2 regions of the Rhizobium sp. NZLR1b genome follow, and region 2 is predicted to be linked to the other one. Evidence: predicted binding sites of a transcription regulator. Region 2 holds the regulator's gene; the other holds the start of a gene.
The links. Region 2 encodes LexA, which represses DNA repair genes until DNA is damaged. Its sites were predicted from a motif close to TGTTCNNNNTGTGTTCNG; they were not measured.

Region 1 (6,510 bases), on a different contig from region 2:
CAGTTCGAGACCAATGTCTTCGGATTGATCGATGTCACCAAGCAGGTTCTGCCGGGTATGCGGACACGCCGGCGAGGGCACATCTTCAATGTCTCCTCGCTCGGCGGTCTCGTCGCCTTCGCTGCCACCGGCTATTACCACGCCACCAAATTCGCGGGGCAAGCGGCGCCAGGCCACCCGCTCGGTCTCCGGCAAACAGCCGGGAGATCCGGTCCGTGCCGCAGCCGCCATCCTATCGGCCTTCGAGGCGGAGGAACCGCCGCTGCGTCTGCTGCTCGGCGCACCTGCCCTGAAGATCGCCCGCGAACGGCTCGACGCGCTGCGCGGAAACTTCGACGCCTGGGCGGAGACGACGCTCAGCGCCGATTTCCCCAGCTGACCACCAAGAAACACTCAATCGACAAAGGAGCTTGAAATGTCGACGATCGAAGGAAAAGTCATCGCCATTACCGGGGCCAGCAGCGGCATCGGAGAGGCTGCTGCAAAGGTGCTGGCTGCCGCGGGCGCGCATCTCGTGATCGGCGCGCGCCGCACCGAGCGGCTGGAGACACTCGCCGGCGAAATAGCAGCCAAGGGCGGCAGCGTGCGGCTGCGAAAGCTTGATGTCACCGACCGTTCCCAAGTGGAGGCCTTTGCGGGTTTTGCCAGGTCCGAATTCGGCCGGTTGGACGTTATCGTCAACAATGCCGGCGTCATGCCGCTCTCGCCGCTTGCGGCCCTCAAGGTCGACGAGTGGGACCGGATGGTCGACGTCAACATCAAGGGTGTGCTCTACGGCATCGCCGCTGCGCTTCCGATCATGAAGGCGCAGGGATCCGGACAGATCATCAACCTGGCTTCGATCGGCGGCCACGCCGTTTCCCCAACGGCCGCGGTCTATTGCGCGACGAAATTCGCGGTGCGGGCGATCTCGGACGGGTTGCGGCAGGAGACGGATCGCATCCGGGTGACGGTCATCTCCCCCGGCACCACGACATCGGAACTGGCCGGCACGATTACCGATCCGACCGCGCGGAACGCCATGAGGGTTTTCAGGGCGGTCACGATCAGCCCCGAGGCTATCGCCAATTCGATCCTCTATGCCGTCAGCCAGCCTGACGATGTCGATGTCAGCGAGATCATCGTCCGGCCAACGGCCAGCCCGCATTGAGCAGCCGGCATCCCGGCTGAGACCGCCCCGCCGCCTAAAACCCCAGCGATTGCTGGGCGGGCGGCGGCGGGCCGAGCTGGACGCCTTCAAGCTCCAGCATGCGGGTCTTCGATGACGAGCCGCCGGGAGCCGAGAAACCGCCGATTTTGCCGCCGGCGGCCAGCACCCGGTGGCAGGGGATGATCAATGCGACCGGGTTCTTCGCCATCGCCTGGCCGACGTCGCGCGCGACTTCCGGCCCGGCGCCAAGCTCTTTCGCCAGCGCGCCGTAGGTGGTCGTATGGCCCCAGCCGACACGCCTTGCCGCCGCGTAAATATCCCTGAAGAGGGCATCCTGCCCGGCAAGATCGAGTTCGACGTCGGAGAAATCCGTTTCCTCGCCCTGGAAATAGCGCTTCACGGCGGCGACCGTTTCGAGCACATCAGGCGTCGGCGCGCCGGGCTCGGCACCCGGCAGGCGGCGCAGTAAGAGCCGCTCGGTCGCTTCCGCGGTTTTCGTCGGCAGCTGGAAGCGGGCGATGCCGGCGTCGCTCCAGGCGATGCCGCAGAAACCAGCCGCGGTTTCGAAGATGAGATAGTGATGGATCGTCTGGGCCATGACACAGCCTCCGCGTTTTCGATTACCACCAAAATCGTACGGAACGGCCGCTGTTTCAACCCGATTCTTGCGCATCTCGTTCTTTTTTTGTTCTTGATATTCTACCTTGCCGGCGTATCTTTCACCTCTTTTTTGGAGCGCGAGGCGGTCATGACGACCTGACAGGCCATGAACCAGATTTCCTTCGATTTCGACCATGGTCAAAATCGACGCGGGCAGGCGTGTGAAAGCCGGAACGGCGGCCACAGGCTTTTCTTTGCGCTCCGCCCGCCTGCGATCGTCGAACGGCAAGCGGCTTCGATCGCCGACGACTATTGCAAGACCTTCTCCCTTTCCGCAAAGCCGCGGCTGACGACCCTGCATGTGAGCGTTATCGGCATCGGCGACTATGAAGTGTTGCCGGAGGACGTGATCTTTGCGGCCCGGCAGGCCGCCGCTACAGTCGAGGGCGCGCCGATCGCCGTCACCTTCGACAGGATCATGAGCTTCAAGCGGGAAGGCAAGGCGCGGCCTCTGGTGCTCTGCAGCAAAGACGGGCTGATGCCGCTCATGCGACTGCATGTCCAGCTTGGTGTCGGCCTGCACAATACCGGATTGCGTGACAATATCGATCGCAATTTCACGGCGCATATGACGCTGCTCTATGACCGCAAAGCAGTGCCGCCGACGAGCCTCGACCAACCGGTTTCGTGGACGGCGCGGGAATTCCTGCTCATTCACAGCGTTCTTGGAAAAACCGAACACCACATCATCGATCGCTGGCCGCTGCTTGGCTGACGGCAATGGCATCTCCGGACCAAGGCTTGCGCTTCCGCGATTTCCGCGCATAAAGCTGAACAACCGTCGGGATGGCAAACGGAGAACGAAGACAGCATGGATGTTTCAGAGATCATCATCCCAGGAGATACGCCGGGAACGGAGTGGCGGCTGCCGGTGCTGCGCTTTGCGGGCCACGATCCGAAGGCGCCGAAGATCTATATCCAGGCCGCACTGCATGCCGGGGAACTGCCGGGAACGGTGCTCCTGCATTTCCTCTGCGAGCGGCTGCGGCAGGCGGAAAGCGAAGGCGGGATCGTCGGCGACATCACCATCGTGCCGCAGGCCAATCCGATCGGTGCGGCGCAATCGCATTTCGGCGACCTGCAGGGTCGTTTCGACCTTGGCTCACGCACCAATTTCAACCGGGATTTTCCGCTGATCTCCCTTGCCGATCGGGCCACGCTGATCGAAGACCTCGATGATTATCCGGCTACCGACAGGCTGAAACGACAGCTCTTGCATATGGCGCTTGGCGCCGATCTCGTCCTCGACCTGCATTGCGACGACGAATCCCTGCAATATGCCTATATCGACGAAGCCTTCTGGCCGGAGGCGGCCGATCTTGCCGCTGCACTCGATATGGAGGCCGCGCTGCTTTCGGATGGCGAAAGCTCGGCCTTCGAAGAGGCGGTCGGTTTTGCCTGGAAATATGAGGTTTCCGGCGAGCGCCAATCGCGGCTGCCGGGCAGGCTTTCGGTCACCGTCGAGCTGCGCGGCAAACGCGACGTCGATCCGGTGCTGGCTGAGAAGGATGCGGAGGGGCTGTGGCGGTTCCTTGCGGCACGGGGGATCGTCGGTGAGGTGAAGGCTGAGGCAAAGGCGTTTTCCGGTCCGGCCGTGCCGCTCGACAATGTCGAGATCATTCGCGCTCCTGAAGGTGGGGCCGTGCTCTTGCATCGCGCCATCGGCGACAGGGTTGTGGAAGGCGAGCTCCTGGCGACGATTGTCACCCGCCCGGGTCAGCCGGGTGGCAGCATCGAACTCCGCGCCCCGCAAGACGGGTTGATCCTGACCCGAACGTCCGACCGGCTGGTACGGCGGCGCGGCGACCTGATGAAGATTGTCTGCGACAGTCCCAGCGACGCCTTGCGCAAGGCCGGCACGCTGGAGAATTGAGCCGAGCCGGATCCCGGCGAGTGCCGGGATAAAGTGTCGCGGGCATTTGCGCCGGTCTTCTTGCATGGTATCTCGCAGCGATCACAGGGAATCGATCGGGCATGACCGTCACCATCTATGGTATCAAGAATTGCGACACGATGAAGAAGGCCCGCAGCTGGCTGGAAGAACACGGCGTTGCCTATGCGTTTCACGATTACAAGGCGCTCGGCATCGACCGCGCCCATCTTGATGCCTGGATCGATCAGGCCGGGCTCGATACCGTGCTCAACCGCGCCGGCACCACCTTCCGCAAACTGGCTGATGCAGAGCGGGAGAACCTCAGCTGGGAGAAGGCGATCCAACTGATGCTCGACCAGCCGTCGATGATCAAACGGCCGGTGCTGGAGGCCAGCGGCAAGTTGCTGATCGGCTTCAAGCCGGCGATTTACGCCTGTGCATTTGCAGGCTGAACGACAGGCAACAACTCCCGAGCTAGAGATGTCCAAGACCACGCGCGCGACACAGGTTCTTTCCCAGGCAGGCGTCGCCTTCACGGTCCATGCCTATGACTACGACCCGGGCGCCGAGCGCGTCGGCCTGCAGGCGGCGGAAGCCCTTGGCGAAGCGCCGCACCGGGTGCTGAAGACGTTGATGGCGGAGGTGGACGGCAAGCCGGTCTGCGTCGTCGTGCCGTCGGACCGCGAAGTCAGCATGAAGAAGCTTGCGAGCGCCTTTCACGGCAAATCGGCCAATATGATGAAGCCGGCCGATGCCGAGCGGCTGACGGGTTATCATGTCGGCGGCATCAGCCCCTTCGGCCAGAAGAAATCCATGCCGACGGCGATCGAGGAAACCGCCCTGGCCGAACCGCTCGTCTATATCAATGGCGGCCAACGCGGACTGCAGGTGCGGCTCGATCCAAAGGATGCGTTGAAGGCCTTGAAAGCGGTCGGCGTATCGTTGATCGCCTGATCAAAGGAAACGAGCCAGTAAAGCTGTTATGGTATTTGCCTCGGTCTCGGCAAGCTTGCAGCCAATATGGGTTTCGATCGACCTAGCATAGACCGCCCACATGCGCTCTCGCAGCTGCAGCCCGGCATCGGTGATCACGACCCAGCGGCCGCGCGCATCCTCGTCGAAGGTCTCGCGGTGGACCAAGCCCTCCCTTTCCAGCCGGTCTACCAGACGGGAGAGATTATATTGGGCAAGCAGTGTCCGTTCTTCGATCTCATAGGGACGCAATCGCCCGCCCTTTGCCCTCGCCAGCTCCCAAAGCACGTCGTACCAGGAAAGCGTCGGCATTTTCGCCGCCTTGAAATCGATTTCGATCGCCGCAAGCAGACGATCGCGGGCGCGCATGATGTGTATCCATGCGCTGGTCGCGGCTTCGCTCGGCGTCGGGGACTTATCGGACATAGATGCAGTTACATTTAACTTGAACGCCGGCGCAATCGCTATTATATGCATTTGCATCTATCATCGTTATTGATATTTTCAGCCGCGGCGTGCGGCATCAGGAGAGCGCCATGAGCAAGCTTACATTGATCAGCCACCACCTCTGCCCCTATGTGCAGCGCGCCGCGATCGTGCTTCTCGAAAAGGGCGTGCCGTTCGAGCGCATCAACATCGATCTTGCCAACAAGCCGGACTGGTTCCTGAAAATCTCGCCGCTCGGCAAGGTGCCGCTGCTGCGGATCGAACAAATGGATGGCAGCGAGGCCGTGCTGTTCGAAAGCAGCGTCATCTGCGAATATCTGGAGGAAACGCAGGTGGGAACTGCGCTGCATCCGGCCGATCCGCTGACCCGCGCCCGTCATCGCGGCTGGATGGAATTCGGCACGTCCGTGCTGTCCGATCTCTGGGGTTATGAAACGGCGCAGGATGAACTGCAGCTGGAGGCCAAGCGCAAGGCGCTCATCGCAAAATTCACGACGCTCGAGGGCGCGCTGGGCGACGGGGCCTATTTTCCCGGCAGTGGCTTCAGCCTCGTCGACGCCGTCTTCGCGCCTGTGTTTCGTTATTTCGATCTCTTCGACACGCTCGGCGACAGCGGCATTTTCGACGGGCTCGAGCGGGTAAAGCGCTGGCGCAAGGCGCTGTCAGAGCGCGCGAGTGTCCGAGCCGCCGTTGGCGAGGATTACCCCGAGCGACTGACGGATTTCCTCAACAAACACAACTCGATCCTGCTTAGGCAGCCTGCCGCCGCCTGAGCGCGCAAGTGGCCGGGTGTCGATCCGGCCGCTGGCAATTCGGTAGCGGCGCGCTTCATTTTCGCCGCAAACGGGTCTAAGTCTGCCAGCCTTGAGAACGTCGATGACAAAAGGCAGGTTGAACCATGACTTTCATGCCCCAGAGCCAGAACACCATTGATCCCGTCAAGCTGGAGAAGCTTGCGAAAGTTGCCGTCAAGGTCGGGCTGCAGCTGCAGAAGGGTCAGGATCTGGTGATTACCGCGCCGGTGGTGGCGCTGCCGCTCGTTCGCCTGATCACCAAACACGCCTATCAGGCCGGCGCCGGCCTGGTCACCGCCTTCTATTCCGACGAGGAAACGACGCTTTCGCGCTATCAGCATGGCAGCGACGAGAGCTTCGACCGCGCCTCCGGCTGGCTCTACGAGGGCATGGCCAAGGCCTATGCCAACGGGGCGGCCCGGCTGGCGATCGCCGGCGACAATCCTTTGCTGCTTTCCGAGCAGGATGCCGACAAGGTCGGCCGCGCCAATCGCGCCACATCAACCGCCTACAAGCCGGCGCTGGAAAAGATCTCGAATTTCGACATCAACTGGAACATCGTCTCCTATCCCAATCCATCCTGGGCCAAGGTGGTCTTCCCCGACGATCCCGAG
Region 2 (6,510 bases):
CTTGAACGCATTACCAATTCGTTCAGCATAACGCGCAGAGATTAACCGTTCATTGACCGTAAAGACGGGCAACAAAAAACCCGCGCCGGAGAGGCGCGGGCTCAAGCCGTTTGAAAATCAGATTCGATCAGGCGCGGATGATCGAGCGGCCGGCATACTGAGCCTGCGGGCCCAGGCCCTCCTCGATGCGGATCAGCTGGTTGTACTTGGCGAGGCGGTCGGAACGCGACAGTGAGCCGGTCTTGATCTGGCCGCAGTTGGTGGCGACCGCGAGGTCGGCGATGGTCGAATCTTCGGTTTCGCCGGAGCGGTGGGACATGACGGCGGTATAGGCTGCCTTGTGCGCCGTGTTGACGGCGTCGAGCGTTTCCGTCAGCGAGCCGATCTGGTTGACCTTGACGAGGATCGAATTGGCGACGCCCATGCGAATGCCGTCGCGAAGACGAGCGGAGTTGGTGACGAAGAGATCGTCGCCGACGAGCTGGGTCTTCTTGCCGGCCAAGTCGGTCAGCGTCTTCCAGCCGTCCCAGTCGTCTTCGGCCATGCCGTCCTCGATCGAGATGATCGGGTACTTAGCAGCGAGTTCGGCCAGATATTCGGCCAGGGCGCCCGATTCGAGCGTGCGGCCCTCGCCTTCAAGAACGTACTTGCCGTCCTTGAAGAATTCCGTCGAGGCGCAGTCAAGGCCGAGGCACATGTCGTCGCCCGGTGTATAGCCGGCTTTCTCGATCGACTTCATGATGAAGTCGAGAGCCTCGGGCGCGCTCTTCAGGCCGGGTGCAAAACCGCCTTCGTCGCCGACATTGGTGTTGTGGCCCTGCGCGGCCAGTTCCTTGCGGAGCGTATGGAAGACTTCCGAACCCATGCGTACGGCTTCAGCGATCGTATCGGCGCCGACCGGCAGGATCATGAATTCCTGGAAATCGATAGGATTGTCGGCATGGGCGCCGCCGTTGATGATGTTCATCATCGGAACCGGAAGCAGGCACGCGGACGCGCCGCCGACATAACGGTAGAGCGGCAGGCCGGAGGCCTGGGCGGCAGCCTTGGCGACGGCCAGCGATACGCCGAGAATGGCGTTGGCGCCGAGGCGCGACTTGTTCGGCGTGCCGTCGAGCTCGATCATGATGTTGTCGATCTGGATCTGGTTTTCGGCATCGATGCCGCCGATCGCGTCGAAGATCTCGGTGTTGGCGGCATCGACCGCCTTTTGCACACCCTTGCCGAGGTAGCGCTTGCCGCCGTCGCGCAGCTCGACCGCCTCATGCGCGCCGGTCGAAGCGCCCGAGGGAACGGCCGCGCGGCCCATGCTGCCGTCTTCGAGATAGACATCAACTTCGACGGTGGGGTTGCCACGGCTATCGAGAATCTCGCGGGCGATGATATCGGTGATTGCAGTCATGGGTTCTTCCTGCTCGGTGGGTGATCAATCGTTCGAAGCCTGTCATAATCGAAGGCGTGCAAATTACAATGGCGCATTGCGACACCCTCGACCTGCATGTCTGAACGTCGCTATAGCACGAACATGTCAGGCTTTTGACTGTCAGCCCTTGGCGACAGCATCGAAGGCGAGCAGCTTTTCCAAAAGCCGCGGCATGTCTTTGAGATAGACCATGTTCGGGCCGTCGGACGGTGCGTTGTCGGGGTCCTGATGGGTTTCGACGAACACGCCGGCGATACCGGTCGCCACCGCTGCGCGCGCCAGCGTTTCCACAAATTCCCGCTGACCACCGGAGGAATCGCCCTGCCCGCCCGGCTGCGCCACGGAATGCGTTGCATCGAAAACAACCGGCGCGCCCATCGACGCCATGATCGGCAGCGAGCGCATGTCGGAGACCAAAGTGTTATAACCGAAGGAGGCGCCGCGTTCGCACAGCAGCACGTTCGGATTGCCGCTGGCATTGAGCTTCTTCAGGACGTTTTTCATATCCCAGGGAGCGAGGAACTGGCCCTTCTTGACATTGACGGCGCGGCCGGTCTCGGCGGCGGCGATCAGAAGGTCGGTCTGGCGGCAGAGGAAAGCCGGGATCTGCAGGACATCGACCACTTTTGCCACCGCGGCGCATTGCTCGGCGGTGTGGACGTCGGTCAGGACGGGAAAACCGAACTCCTTCTTCAGGTCGGCGAAGATCTGCATGCCCTTTTCAAGCCCGATGCCGCGTTCGGCAGAGAGCGAGGTGCGGTTTGCCTTATCGAAGGAGCTCTTGTAGACGAGACCGATGCCGAGTTTGGCGCAAAGCTCCTTCAGTGTGCCGGCAACCATGAAGGCGTGGTCGCGGCTCTCCATCTGGCAAGGGCCGGCAATCAGCGACAGGCGGCCGGTATTGGAAAATGTGACCTGGCCTGCGCCCTCGCCGATCCTGACTTCGGAATTCGTATCAGTGCTCATCGTGTTTCCTCGAAGGCGAAGAGCGTGCCCTGCCCGGGCGCGGGCTTCACCAGAATGCGATTGTTCTTGCGCGTGTAGGTCACTCCGTTAGCAGCCAAATGCGCTTCTGTCACGGCAAGATCGGTGACGGCAAAGAGGATAGCCCGGCCGCGCAGGCCGCGGTCGGCGGATGCGACGGCGATCTCGAAATAGGCCTCCAGCCCTTCCGGCGTCATCAGGCTGATTTTCGCATTCGGCGCCGCGATATTAACGCCGAAACCGGTTTTCTCGACGGCCGATTGCGCCGTTGCAAGGCTGACGAAGGCGGCGAATGCAGAGGGGTCCGGCGCGCAAAGCGCGATCTCGGCAATGCCGGTGACGCCATTGGCATGCGTCTCTAGCGCACCGCGATCGGCCGGCAGAGGATTGATGCGCTCAACACAGAAGAGGAAGAAATCCGGCGCGCGCAACTCAGCGGCAAAGGCCAGCTTGAAGCCGGCCATGGTCTCGGAACCGTCCGGCATTTTCATCGGCCGGCTGAACTGCAGCATGTCGCCGGCGCTCGATCCGCTGCCGACGAAGCTCCGATGAGCGCGGCCGGCATCCTCGGTGCCGAACGCCACCGCCGAAAGCCCCTCCTCGCCACAGCGGAAGCGGAAGGCCCGATTGCGGGCGGTGAAGACATTGCCTTGCCGCGCCGATGCCTCGCTCTCCTCGCGGCTGGCGATACCGAGCGGCTCCAGATAGGTCTTGTCGGCAAAGAAGACGCAGGCATTCTCCGTTCCGAAGGGATGGCGGGCATCGGCGGCAACGGTGAAGCCAAGCTTGCCGAGCCTTTCGCGCGCCAGGTCGATATTGACAACGGGCAGCACGACATGATCCAGCGGGTGCGGTTTGGCCGAGTGCTCGTTCATGATATCCCTCCCTGAAACGCCAAGAGGGTGCGACAGCGCCACCTTCAATGCAAGACATGTGCGCCAATCCGGCGAATGAAAATAAAAAACTCAACGAGTTGGCGGCAAGTTTTACGGAAATTTAGCTACTTGCGGAACACATATGGAACATATAGTGTTCTGTTCTGGATTTGTTTCAATCAAGGGGTCACACGTCGATGCTCACGCGCAAACAACAGGAGCTCCTGCTTTTCATTCATGAGCGCATGAAGGAATCCGGCATTCCGCCCTCTTTCGACGAAATGAAGGATGCCCTGGATCTGGCCTCGAAATCCGGCATTCATCGTTTGATCACAGCGCTTGAAGAGCGTGGCTTCATTCGCCGCCTACCGAACCGCGCCCGGGCGCTCGAGGTCATCAAGCTTCCGGAGGCCTACAGCCCGAGCATCCAGCCCCGGCGCGGCTTTTCGCCAAGCGTCATCGAGGGCAGCCTCGGCAAGCCGCAGCCGGTCGCCGCCCCCGCTCCTGCAAAACCGGTCGCCGATAACGGCAACTCCGTCTCCGTGCCGGTCATGGGCCGGATCGCTGCCGGCGTTCCGATCTCGGCGATCCAGAATAACACCCACGACATCGTCGTTCCCGCAGACATGCTCGGCTCCGGCGAACATTATGCGCTGGAGGTCAAGGGCGATTCGATGATCGACGCCGGCATCTTCGACGGCGACACGGTAATCATCCGCAACGGCAGCACCGCAAGTCCCGGCGACATTGTCGTTGCCCTGGTCGATGACGAAGAAGCGACGCTCAAACGTTTCCGCCGCAAGGGCGCCTCGATCGCGCTGGAGGCTGCCAATCCGGCTTATGAGACCCGGATTTTCGGGCCGGACCGCGTCAAGGTGCAGGGCAAGCTCGTCGGCCTCATTCGCCGCTATCACTGACATTGGAGAGGCCGGATTCGGCAAAACTGTTGCTGCGCCAGTCATAGGCGCGATGGCGCTTCCATGGGCGCGACAGGGTTTCGAATGCGGTCACGACCTCCAGGCCGGCATCGGCGAAGCGCAGCTCGACGGAGCCAGTCCTGCGCAGCGTCTCACCGGTAAAGAGCGTCGCTCCTGATCGGCAGCTGTTGAACCGCAGGCGGACCGACGTCACGACGATATCCGCCGCGTCGCAAGCCGGACCGAGATAGGCAGCGTTGTCGATGACGGCAACCACATGACCATTGCCGAGCCTTGATGTGCACCAGGCCTTTTTGACGCAGGAAAAGCGGTTTGCTTCACCACCGGCGACAGCCGCCCGCATCGCCGCCCTCGCTTCATTCTGCTGATCGCGGGAAAGCCTGACGCGGCGGTCGTCTCCCTCCGGCGGGACAGCGGGACCATCCAGCATTTTCGGCGGGAAATGCGTCGGCAGGACAAGTGCTCTCTGCCACTGATCGAAGATGAAATCCGGCGGGTTTTCGCGGTTGGAAGCGATTGCCGCAGCCGCGACCACTGCGACGAGACTGCCATCCTCCGAAATCACCAGATCCGGCGCCCGGGGAAGCGGCAGAAGCAGCACGCCGAGCGTAGAGACGGCGATAATCGATGTGCCGATATGGCGCAGCCGGGTGCGCAGCAGCGTCAGCAGCAGAAAGCCGGCCACGGCGACAGCGAAATACCAAGCCGGCAAGCGGCCGATGCCGATATCACCGCCCCAACCGGACACCGTTTTGGCGACCGCAATCACCAGGTCGAGGCCGAGGCCGACCACCTTCCAGAGCGGAACGTCCAGACCGAACGGCATGAGCAACATCGCCAGCAGCCCGGCCGGCATGACGATGAAGGAGATGATCGGCATCGTCGCGAGATTTGCCGGCAGCCCGTAAGCGGTCAGGCGATGAAAATGTTCGATCGAAAACAGCGCCGTGGAAAAACCGCCGATCAGCGAGGTCAGGAAGACGCCGCCGAAGAAGCCGGCGACGGCAACGACCGGTCGGAAGACCGGCAGTTTCAGCAAGGCGTTTTCGCGGACGCGCCGGTCCTTCCACAGTTGATAACCCGATACGAGTGCCAATGTCGCGGCAAAGGACATCTGGAAGCTCGGGCCCAAGACTTCGGACGGCGAAATGGCGATGATGACGAGCGCCGAGAGAACGACATTGCGCAGGCTGATCGACGGCCGGTCGAAGAAGACGGCGACCAGCATGATCGCCATCATGATGAAGGCACGTTCGGCCGAGACCCCGAAGCCGGAAATCAGGTAGTAGGCGGTGACGGCGCTGAGCGCGCCGGCGGCGGCGATCTTCTTTGTCGGATAGGCCTGAGCGACGCCCGGAAAAAGGCTGAGCAGCATCCGGAAGCCGACGAAGAAGATGCCGGCCGACAGCGCCATGTTGAGGCCGGAGATCGCGACAATATGAGCAAGGCCGGACTGGCGCAGCGCCTCCGTCGTCGCATTCGAGATGGCGCGTCGCTCGTCGGTCACCAAAGCAGCGGCAAAAGCGCCGGTGTCGCCGGGCAGGATCGATCGTATGCGGTCGCCAATGCTACTGCGCAGGTGGTAAAGCCATTCCAGCAGAGCTGCCGATGTCGATCTGGCAGCCTGCGGACCCGCCTCCAGATCCTTCTCTGGCGCACCGTAGAAGAAGCCGTTGGCGCCGATGCCATCGAAATAGGCACCGAAGGAGAAGTCGTTGAGCTCGGGAAGTGCGGGGCCTGCCGGCGGCGTCAGTCGTGCCCTGCCGGTGATGAGGTCGCCGATGTCGAAAGGCATGTCGGCGCCGCGGACGATCGCGGTTATGCGTCCCGGCGGCCGCTTCAACTCCGGCGCCTCCGTGCCGGTGACGGCAAGAATGTAGCGCCAGCGCCCACGGCCGTCGCCTTCTCGCCGCTCAACTCGGCCGGTCACTGTCGTCGTCACCGAGGAATCGAGGATCACCGTCGAAGCCCGCCAGCTCTCGAATTGTGCGCAGAGCATGCCGCCGGCCACGAGTGCAGGCGCCAGCAGCGTCGCCCGCAATGCCGCCCGGCTGCGGCCGACGATGAGAACCGCGATCGTCAGCACCAACAGAGAGAGCAGCGATGCAACAAGCGGAAATTCGGATGCCGCAACAAACCAGAAGGCCGCCCCGGCGCCGAGAAACACCGGCGAAAAAAGCAGCAAGCGGCCATGATCCGCCTCCTCGCCCAGCATGCGCATGCCGGCGCCAATCGATTGCCGGGCTGCGGCGAGCAGCCGGTGGCGCAAAGATGTCGTCGACTGCGTCCT

Region 1: HJB84_RS19890 (2'-5' RNA ligase family protein) is a predicted target of LexA. The motif match lies at 1,826-1,843, and genes of this name have one in related genera.

The regions. Positions count from the first base shown of each region.
Region 1 covers NZ_JABDWC010000014.1:58,647-65,156, reverse strand. Annotated here, with positions in the region: partial or broken gene HJB84_RS19905 (SDR family NAD(P)-dependent oxidoreductase) at 1-379, shown strand, start outside; gene HJB84_RS19900 (SDR family oxidoreductase) at 416-1,150, shown strand; gene HJB84_RS19895 (methylated-DNA--[protein]-cysteine S-methyltransferase) at 1,185-1,748, opposite strand; gene HJB84_RS19890 (2'-5' RNA ligase family protein) at 1,917-2,525, shown strand; gene HJB84_RS19885 (succinylglutamate desuccinylase/aspartoacylase family protein) at 2,622-3,683, shown strand; gene HJB84_RS19880 (ArsC family reductase) at 3,785-4,135, shown strand; gene ybaK (Cys-tRNA(Pro) deacylase) at 4,164-4,637, shown strand; gene HJB84_RS19870 (MarR family winged helix-turn-helix transcriptional regulator) at 4,638-5,081, opposite strand; gene HJB84_RS19865 (glutathione S-transferase family protein) at 5,192-5,875, shown strand; gene HJB84_RS19860 (aminopeptidase) at 6,001-6,510, shown strand, end outside.
Region 2 covers NZ_JABDWC010000022.1:73,393-79,902, forward strand. Annotated here, with positions in the region: gene eno (phosphopyruvate hydratase) at 128-1,402, opposite strand; gene kdsA (3-deoxy-8-phosphooctulonate synthase) at 1,544-2,389, opposite strand; gene HJB84_RS25835 (VOC family protein) at 2,386-3,282, opposite strand; gene lexA (transcriptional repressor LexA) at 3,480-4,199, shown strand; gene HJB84_RS25845 (ComEC/Rec2 family competence protein) at 4,180-6,510, opposite strand, start outside.